3 regions of the Streptomyces sp. P5F9 genome follow, and region 1 is predicted to be linked to each of the others. Evidence: riboswitches for the same ligand, from Rfam matches in the RefSeq annotation. Region 1 holds a riboswitch; each other region holds the start of a gene.
What was found. A riboswitch is a leader RNA that binds a small molecule or an ion and turns the genes downstream of it on or off. The one in region 1 is predicted to bind cobalamin.
Positions count from the first base shown of each region.

Region 2: another riboswitch for cobalamin. It lies ahead of AC31A1_RS05310 (ribonucleoside-diphosphate reductase subunit alpha); the one in region 1 lies ahead of AC31A1_RS38025 (cobalamin biosynthesis protein).
Region 3: another riboswitch for cobalamin. It lies ahead of metE (5-methyltetrahydropteroyltriglutamate--homocysteine S-methyltransferase); the one in region 1 lies ahead of AC31A1_RS38025 (cobalamin biosynthesis protein).

Region 1 covers NZ_JBXVPZ010000357.1:964-4,230, reverse strand. The annotation lists gene AC31A1_RS38030 (cobyric acid synthase) at 1-273, opposite strand, end outside; gene AC31A1_RS38025 (cobalamin biosynthesis protein) at 270-1,211, opposite strand; cobalamin riboswitch at 1,310-1,452, opposite strand; gene AC31A1_RS38020 (hypothetical protein) at 1,588-1,809, opposite strand; gene AC31A1_RS38015 (inorganic phosphate transporter) at 1,843-3,105, opposite strand; gene AC31A1_RS38010 (lysozyme) at 3,204-3,267, opposite strand, start outside.
Region 2 covers NZ_JBXVPZ010000016.1:40,739-44,005, reverse strand. The annotation lists gene AC31A1_RS05310 (ribonucleoside-diphosphate reductase subunit alpha) at 1-1,564, opposite strand, end outside; cobalamin riboswitch at 1,690-1,813, opposite strand; gene AC31A1_RS05305 (GNAT family N-acetyltransferase) at 1,866-2,372, opposite strand; gene AC31A1_RS05300 (beta/alpha barrel domain-containing protein) at 2,858-3,267, shown strand, end outside.
Region 3 covers NZ_JBXVPZ010000050.1:11,529-14,795, reverse strand. The annotation lists gene scpA (methylmalonyl-CoA mutase) at 1-259, shown strand, start outside; gene meaB (methylmalonyl Co-A mutase-associated GTPase MeaB) at 256-1,239, shown strand; cobalamin riboswitch at 1,355-1,578, shown strand; gene metE (5-methyltetrahydropteroyltriglutamate--homocysteine S-methyltransferase) at 1,717-3,267, shown strand, end outside.

The DNA.
Region 1 (3,267 bases):
GACGACTTGGCTGGTGCGGTCGCCGCCCGGCTTCAGCAGCACGGGGTTCATCAGCGCGGTCGGCTCGATCCGGCACGCCTGCGCCTGCATGGCCTGCGCCCGCCCGATCTCGGCGCCCTCGCGCGTCACGAACGAATTCAGGGACATGTTCTGCGCCTTGAACGGCGCGACCTTCACGCCCTGCCGCACCAGCCACCGGCAGATCCCGGCGGTCACGACACTCTTCCCGGCATCCGAGGTGGTCCCGGCCACCAACAGCCCGCCGCCGCTCATGACTTCCGCCCCTTCACGAGCAGCCGCCCGGCGACGCTGACCCCGAGCGCGAGCAGACCGACGCGCCGGGACAGCCGTACGGCACGCGCGATGTCCGGCACGGCGACGGCGCGCCCGTCCCCGTTGAGCACGGGCCGGTGCTCGACCCGGCCGCCGTAGGAGAGCGTCCCGCCGAGGCGCACGCCGAGGGCTCCCGCGAAGGAGGCCTCCACGGGGCCGGCGTTGGGGCTCGGATGCTTGCGGGCGTCGGTGCGCCAGGCGCGTACCGCTCCGCGCGGGTCGCCGCCCGCGACGGTCGCGAGGGCGGCGGTGAGACGGGCGCCCGGCCAGCCGGCGACGTCGTCGAGGCGGGCCGAAGCCCAGCCGTAGCGGCGGTACTTGGCCGACTTGTGGCCGACCATCGCGTCGAGCGTGTTCACGGCCCGGAAGCCGAGCAGGCCCGGGACGCCCGCGATGCCGCCCCAGACCAGGGCGCCCACCACCGCGTCGGACGTGTTCTCGGCGACGGACTCGACGACGGCCCGGGCGATCCCGTCGGCGTCGAGGGCCTGCGGGTCCCGCCCGCAGAGGTGCGGCAGCCGCGCCCGAGCGGCATCGATGTCCCCTGCCTCCAGCGCGCGCCCGACAACCCCGGCCTCGCGCGCGAGGGAGGTCCCGCCGACGACGGCCCAGGTGGCGGCGGCGGTGAGGGCCGCAGAGGCCGTACGAGACGGTCGTAGGGCCGAAGTTGCTACGGCGGCGAGGGCGACGGTGCCACCCACGCACACGGCGGTGTGCAGGGCGCCCCAGCCTCGGTGGTCGCGCCACAGCAGCCGTTCCACGGCACCGGCGGCACGGCCGAACGCGGCGACCGGATGCCCGCGGCGTGGATCGCCGAGCAGGTGGTCGCCGAGGAGGCCGGCGGCGGCGCCGTACGCGAAGACGCGATCGGCACGCATCGGGTCAGCCGATCGCTGGGTCGGACACTGTGCGGGTACGGGACCTCGAACGACAGCCGAGCATGGCGATATGTCCTCACTCAGGGTGTCCACGCCCTGGTTCGACGAGACCGGCGGTGAGAGTTCCTGGCTCCCGGGGGTGTCTACCCCGGTGACAGTGGCGGGACCGCGCCGGATTCACACCGGCTTCCTCTCCTGCCGCCGTATATGGCTCCGGCAGTCCACCATGCTGTTGGAAGGGTCGTCAACTTGCTGTTGACCTGCGGGGACGGAGTGTGCTGATGCCCACACGCGAGGGGTCGGAGGGGTCACGCGGACGTGGGGTGCGGGACGGCGATCCGTCCCGCACCCCACGTTCCGTCCAACTTGCGGCCGGTCAGGCCACGATCAGATAGATCCCGTACGCCACCGCCGCCGCGCAGGCCGCGAAGCAGGCGTACGCGCCGGTCAGGGCGAGGGGTGCGGAGTCGCCCTGGGCGGTGGCGCGTTCGCGGCGGGAGAGGCCGACGATGCCGAGGGTGAAGACGGCCACCAGGGCGACGGTGGCGCCGAGGCTGACGCCGAAGACGGAGCCGAGGGCTGCCCAGTCGATGTGCATGCTGATTCGTTCCTTCGTGTCCGGGGCGCGAGCTCAGACGGTGGCGGCCGGCGGTGTCGCCGGGTCGGACTTCACGACCGGGGCCGGGTTCACGGGCGGCGAGAGGATCGTCGCCGTGAGGCCTTCGGAGAGGGCGACCGACGGGGGCGGCGGGGTCACGGCGGCGATCGCGGTGGTCACCACGCCGGCCGGTTCGTCGACCTCGTTGACGTTCGAGGCGTCGACGACCTGGCGGCGGGAGAGCAGCCAGATGGCGGTGCTGGAGGCGACCAGGAAGGCGGCCACCAGCGCGGTGCCCCAGTCGCCGAGGTCGGTCACGGACTCGGCGAGCGCGCCGACCAGCGCGGCGGCCGGCAGCGTCAGACCCCAGGCGACGAACATCCGGGTCGCGGTCGACCAGCGGACGACACCGCCCTTGCGGCCGAGGCCCGCGCCCATCACGGAACCGGAGACGGCGTGCGTGGTGGAGAGGGAGAAGCCGATGTGCGAGGAGGCCAGGATGACCGCGGCCGCGCTGGTCTGGGCGGCGAAGCCCTGCTGCGGCCGGAGGTCGGTCAGGCCCTTGCCCATGGTGCGGATGATGCGCCAGCCGCCGATGTACGTGCCCATCGCGATGGCGAGGCCCGCGGAGAGGATGACCCAGGTGGGCGGGTCCGAGTCGGGGGCGATGGAGCCGCCGGCGACCAGGGCCAGGGTGATGATGCCCATCGTCTTCTGGGCGTCGTTCGTGCCGTGGGCCAGCGAGACCAGGCCGGCGGAGGCGATCTGGCCGACGCGGAAGCCCTTGTCGGCGGCCTTGCCGTCCGAGTTCCGGCTCAGCGCGTACGAGAACCTGGTAGCGAGCATCGCCGCGACGCCCGCGACGATCGGGGCGGCGACCGCGGGCAGCAGCACCTTGGTGACCAGGACGTCGCCGTGGACCGCGCCGGTGCCGGCCGAGGCGATGGTGGCGCCGATCAGACCGCCCATCAGGGCGTGCGAGGAACTGGACGGCAGGCCGACGAGCCAGGTCACCAGGTTCCAGAGGATCGCGCCGACGAGTGCGGCGAAGATGACCTCGGGACGGATACCGCTCTCATCGACGAGACCCTTGGAGATCGTGTTGGCGACCTCCACGGAGAGAAAAGCGCCCACCAGGTTGAGGGTGGCCGACATGGCCACCGCGACCTTGGGCTTGAGGGCACCGGTCGAGATGGTGGTGGCCATCGCGTTGGCGGTGTCGTGGAAACCGTTCGTAAAATCGAACGCGAGTGCGGTGATTACCACAATCGCGAGGATCAGCGAGAAGTTTTCCATTTACCCAGGCAATCGTTCGAGGTCATCGGCGCATTGACCGTAGGCAACCTGGGTGAACGGAAGATGAACTGAGGGGGTATCGGTGGTGTCCGGATTGCCTAGTATCCGCGGGCGAACTTCTTCAGTTGGCTCACCGTCCCGTTGAAGAGATTCTGGTCACCC
Region 2 (3,267 bases), on a different contig from region 1:
TGGAACGGCCCGCCTGCTCGGTCGGGTAGAAGTTGATGTCCACGACGCGGTCGAGGAAGGTGACGGCGGTGCGGACGGTCTCGTCCAGGCGCTCCCAGGCGATGTCACCGTTCGCTTGGTCCACGAATGCGCCCAGGTTCACCGAACCCAGGTTGCAGACCGCCGTCTCGCCGTCGTCCGTGACCTCCAGGATCTCCGTGCAGAGATTGGAGGAGTGGACCGTGTGGCCCGGCTCGGCCGTCTGGTTGGCGGTGCGGTTGGCCGCGTCCTTGAAGGTCATCCAGCCGTTGCCGGTCTGCGCGAGGGTGCGCATCATCCGGCCGTAGAGGTCACGGGCCGGGATGGTCTTCTTGGCGAGACCCCGCGCCTCGGCCTTGCGGTACGCGGCGTCGAACTCGTCGCCCCACAGGTCGACCAGCTCGGGCACGTCGGCGGGGGAGAACAGCGACCAGTCGCCGTTCTCGTTCACCCGGCGCATGAACTCGTCCGGGATCCAGTGCGCCAGGTTCAGGTTGTGCGTACGGCGGGCGTCCTCACCCGTGTTGTCCCGCAGCTCCAGGAACTCCTCGATGTCGGAGTGCCAGGTCTCCAGGTACACCGCGGCCGCGCCCTTGCGCCGGCCGCCCTGGTTCACCGCGGCGACCGAGGCGTCCAGCGTCTTCAGGAACGGGACGATGCCGTTGGAGTGCCCGTTCGTCCCCCGGATCAGCGAACCGCGGCTGCGGATGCGGGAGTACGACAGTCCGATGCCGCCGGCGTGCTTCGAGAGGCGGGCGACCTGGTGGTAGCGGTCGTAGATGGAGTCCAGCTCGTCCAGCGGGGAGTCGAGGAGGTAGCAGGACGACATCTGGGGGTGCCGGGTGCCGGAGTTGAAGAGCGTGGGGGAGGACGGGAGGTAGTCCAGGCGGCTCATCAGGCGGTAGAGCGCGGCTACTTCGTCCAAGGCGCGGGTGCTGTCGTCCTCGGCGAGGCCGGCCCCGACCCGGAGCATGAAGTGCTGGGGGGTCTCGATGACCTTGCGGGTGATCGGGTGGCGGAGGAGGTAACGGCTGTAGAGGGTGCGCAGGCCGAAGTAGCCGAAGCGGTCGTCGGCCTCCGTGTCGATCAGCGCGTCCAGGCGGGCCGCGTGCAGCGTCGCGAACTCGGCGGTGCGGTCCGCGATGAGGCCCTCGCGGTGGCCCACGGCGACGGACTCGGTGAACGTGGTGACGCCCTGGGAGGCGGCCTCGGCGGCGATGCTGATCGTCAGCAGCCGGGCGGCCAGCCGGGAGTAGACCGGGTCCTCGGAGATGAGGCCTGCGGCCGCCTCCGTCGCCAGCTCGCGCAGTTCCGCCACGTCCGCGTGCGCGGACCGGCCGCGCAACGTGGCGGCGGCGACCCGGCCGGGGTCGGCGTCGGGGAGGTCGGCGGTCAGCTCGGTCAGGGTCCGCAGGATCGCGGTACCGGGGCCGTCGGCGTCCTGAACGGCCGTTCCGGGAACGTCGGTTCCGGGTCCGGTCGTGGTCGCTGCGGTCGCCTCGTTCGCCTGGGTCGCTGATGCCGGCTCTGCTGGCGCGATGGTCACGGTGGGGCTCTCCCTCGCTCGGCACGGGGCCTCGCCGAGGGCAGGCGGCAGTACACGAGCGCACGGGGCGTCGCGTCCACCGGCCCACTCCACGAGGCCCGGACGTCATGCGCCCTGGCCGGGTGGCCGGACGCGCGCCGTCGGCAGGTCCTCGGACTGACCATGCGTGCATATGCACGTAAGTACACCGTTGCGGGACAGTTCCGGATTCGCACCGGATTCCCCTGCGGCGACAGCGAGCATGAGCATACATCTTGTGCCGGGCTGTCGTGGCAACCCCAGATGTTGTGTCGCGGCGGTTTCAGAGCGTCAGTTGATAGGTGAGCAGAGTGAGATCGTCCAGGTGTGGCACGGGGTTCCAGTCGCGGTCGGGGGTGCGGACGAAACCGAGGCGTTCGTAGATGCGGTGGGCCGCGTGCATGGAGCGTTGGGTCGACAGGACGAGCGCTGTGCAGCCTGCGGTGGCCCGGGCGCGGTCGACGCAGGCGCGGACGAGGGCTTCGCCGGCGCCCCGGCCGCGGGCGGCGCGGTCGATGGCGAGCGCGCGGATCTCGGCCTCGCCGGGGCGCGCTATGTCGGCGACGGGGCCGGGCCCCGAAACAAAGGTGACGCCGCCGAGGAGGCGGTCGCCCTCGACGGCGACCAGCACCTCGGCGTCGGCGGCCCGTCGCGCGACGTCCTTCAGCACGGGCAGGTACTCGTCACCCTCGCCGTAGTCGAGGAGGCCGTCGTCGAGGTAGGCGCGGGCGGTCAGGGTGCCGAGGGGTTCGTATTCGGTGGGCTCTGCTCGCCGGATGAGGATGTCCATGGAGGCGAGTGTGTACTACGGCGGACCGCCGAAGCTCGTGCCTTTCGGTGGTCCGCTGCGGGTTCCTCGCGGCCGGTCGCGCCCACGCGGCGGAGTCGAATTCTTCGGGGCGGGCTTTTCTGACGGTTGCGGACAGCGTGTCCACTATTTGAGAAGCGACGGATGGTCGTTTGTTAAAGGCTGGTGAAGCCCTTGTGTGAGGTGTCACGGGTGGCGTCACTGTGCGTGGTGGTAGATGGCCGACGGAAGTGCCTTTGGCTTAAACATGCCACTGCCAGGTAACCGCTTGTCGTTCAATCGGATGTTTCCATTCCGAGTCGGGCGAGAAGGGGGGTTGATGTGTTCGGCGGGGCATACGTAGCATCTTTCGCACGGCTGGAAACGAGTGCGGAATGATTGCGGGAACAGGTGATCGCACCCTTTTCGGCGGGCCGTCTGCTGCTCCATCCCGATGGTGTCCGACTCGGACTGGAAGAGAGCAAGAAATGGCACTCAAGTTTCCTGAGGATCACGAGCCCAGGTATTCCGACTTCAACCTGTTAGGGCTCTCCGACGAAACTATTCGAGAAGGAGGAGAAAGGGCTCTTTTCGGAGCCGACGACGACCGCAAGCTGGCGCTCATCGAGGGGCTGGCGAACGCGGGAATCAGGGACATCGACATGGGCTCCGGGCTGACCGAGCCGGCCTTCCTGCGGCGCGTGCTCGACTCGCAGCTCCTCCTGCACCGCATACCCGCGGACACGCAGTTCGTGTTCAACCTGACGCTCAAGACCTGGGAACCGCTCTCCGAGGCGCTCAAGGTCGTACCCCGCGACTATCTGGCGCGGATCCAGGTCAGCCTCGGCATGATCGAGTACCAGCAGGAGAACAAGCTCCTGGAGCGCGCCCACGAGAA
Region 3 (3,267 bases), on a different contig from region 1:
GGAGGCCGACGTACACATCGTCGGAGTGTCGTCCCTCGCCGCCGGACACCTCACCCTCGTACCGGCGTTGAAGGAGTCCCTCGCCGAGGAGGGCCGCGAGGACATCATGATCGTGGTAGGCGGGGTGATCCCACCGCAGGACGTACCCACCCTCCTGGAGATGGGCGCGGCGGCCGTGTTCCCGCCCGGGACGGTGATCCCGGACGCGGCCCACGACCTGGTGCGGCGACTGGCCGCCGACCTCGGGCACACCCTGTGATCGAGGTCGACACCTATGTGAAGGGCGTACTAGACGGCAAGCGGGCCCTGGTGGCCCGCGCCATCACCCTCGTCGAGTCGACCAAGCCCCAACACCGGGTCATGGCCCAGGAGTTGCTGACCGAACTCCTCCCGCACAGCGGCCAGGCCCGGCGCATCGGCATCAGCGGCGTACCGGGCGTGGGCAAGTCGACGTTCATCGACGCCTTCGGCACCCTCCTCACCTCCCTCGGCTTCCGGGTCGCGGTGCTGGCGGTCGACCCGTCCTCCACACGGACGGGCGGCTCGATCCTCGGCGACAAGACCCGCATGGAACGCCTCTCCGTAGACCCGGCCGCCTTCGTCCGCCCCTCCCCCACCGCCGGCACCCTCGGCGGCGTCGCGAAGGCGACCCGCGAGTCCATCGTGGTGATGGAGGCGGCGGGCTACGACGTCGTCCTCGTCGAGACGGTAGGCGTAGGCCAGTCGGAAACCGCGGTCGCCAACATGGTCGACTCCTTCCTGCTGTTGACCCTGGCCCGCACCGGCGACCAACTACAGGGCATCAAGAAGGGCGTCCTGGAACTGGCGGACGTCATCGCCGTCAACAAGGCGGACGGCCCGCATGAGCGCGATGCGAAGAGCGCGGCACGGGAGTTGGCGGGCGCGCTCCGCCTGATGCACCCCGCCGACGCGGCCTGGACCCCACCTGTACTGAGCTGCAGCGCGCGCGAGGGCACCGGCCTGGACACGGTCTGGGAGCGCCTGGAACAACACCGTTCGCTGCTGGAGTCCACCGGCCGCCTGGCTGCGAAGCGCAGCGAGCAGCAGGTGGACTGGACGTGGACGATGGTCCGAGACGAACTCTTGGGGAGGCTGCGCTCCGATCCGGCAGTACGTGCTCTCGGCCCAGTGCTCGAACAGCAGGTCAGGGACGGCGAGTTGACAGCAACGCTGGCCGCAGAACAAATCCTGCGCGCATTCGGCACCCCGCCCAACTGAACCGACCTGCTTTTAGGGGCGCGGGGCTGTATCGATTTGCGGCTCCGCCGCGTGGGCGCGACCAGCCCCCACCGGGCCGGCACCCAAAAATCGACGCATCCGACCCCTACCCCGTAGGCTGGCCCGCGCAGCTGGTTCGCCCCGTCAGCCAGACGGACGCGTCGCAAGAGGGAACCCGGTGAAATTCCGGGACTGCCCCGCAGCGGTAAGCAGGAACGACCGCCGTCATACGCACTGGGCCCACACAGGACCTGGGAAGCGACGGCCAGTAGGTGTCCTCCGGTTCAAAAAGAGGACGTGCCCGCAAGTCCGAAGACCTGCCACCTGCCCGCACGCGAAGCATTCGCGCGCGGAATCCCGGTGACCTCGTGGGCAGGTCGGCGTACACACGGGCGGTCACCATCCCCCGGTCTACGAACCTTCGCGCCCACGTCCCGCCACCGGGATCCAGGGAGATATCTCGCGAAGGAGATTTCCGTGACACCGAAGTCCGCAGCCGCGGCAGCACGGGCAACCGTCTACGGCTACCCCCGCCAGGGCAGGGGCCGAGAACTCAAGAAGGCCATCGAGGGCTACTGGAAGGGCCGCGTCGACGCCGACGCCCTCCGGACCACCGCCGCCGAACTGCGCCGCGCGAACTGGCGGCAACTGGCGGACGCCGGCATCCACGAAGTACCGACCGGCGACTTCTCGTACTACGACCACGTCCTGGACACCAGCGTCATGGTCGGCGCGATCCCCGAACGGCACCGCGCCGCCGTCGAACTCGACGCGCTGGACGGGTACTTCGCGATGGCACGCGGCACGCAGGACGTGGCACCGCTGGAGATGACGAAGTGGTTCGACACCAACTACCACTACCTCGTGCCCGAGTTGGGCCCGGACACCGTCTTCACCACCGACTCCACCAAGCAGGTGACGGAGTTGAAGGAGGCCCTCGCCCTGGGCCTGACCGCCCGCCCGGTGCTCGTCGGCCCGGTCACCTACCTCCTGCTCGCCAAGCCCGCGCCCGGGGTGTCCGCGGACTTCGATCCGCTGACCCTCCTGGACCGGCTGCTGCCCGTGTACGCCGAGGTCCTCGCCGACCTGCGCGCGGCGGGCGCGGAGTGGGTGCAACTCGACGAACCCGCCCTCGTCCAGGACCGCGCCCCGGCCGAACTGAGCGCCACCGCCCGCACCTACCGCGCCCTCGGCGCCCTCACCGACCGGCCGAAGCTCCTGGTCGCCTCCTACTTCGACCGGCTCGGCGACGCGCTGCCGGTCCTCGCGAAGGCGCCCGTGGAGGGCCTCGCACTCGACTTCACCGAGTCCGCCGCCGCCAACCTGGACGCCCTCGCCGCCGTGGGCGGACTCCCCGGCAAGCGGCTGATCGCAGGGGTCGTCAACGGCCGCAACGTCTGGGTCGACGACCTCACCAAGTCCCTTGCCACACTGGGCACGTTGCTCGGTCTTGCCGACCGGGTCGACGTCGCCGCCTCCTGCTCCCTGCTCCACGTGCCGCTCGACGCCGCCGCCGAGCGGGACATCGAGCCGCAGATCCTGCGCTGGCTCGCGTTCGCGCGGCAGAAGACCGGCGAGATCGTCACGCTCGCCAAGGGCCTGGCCCAGGGCACCGACACGATCGCCGCCGAACTCGCCGCCAACCGCGCCGACCTGGCCTCCCGCGCCGGTTCGGCACTCACCAGCGACCCCGCCGTACGGGCCAGGGCCGCCGCGGTCACGGACGCCGACGCCCGCCGCTCCCAGCCGTACGACGAACGGACCGCGGCGCAGCGCGCGCGTCTCGGGCTGCCGCCGCTGCCGACGACCACGATCGGGTCGTTCCCGCAGACCGCCGAACTGCGTACCGCGCGGGCCGACTTGAGGGCGCGGCGGATCGACACGGCCGGTTACGAGGAGCGCGTCAAGGCGGAGATCGGCGAGGTCATCTCCTTCCAGGAGAAGACCGGTCTCGACGTCCTCGTGCACGGCGAACCCGAACGCAACGACATGGTCCAGTACTTCGCCGAGCAGCTCACCGGCTGTCTC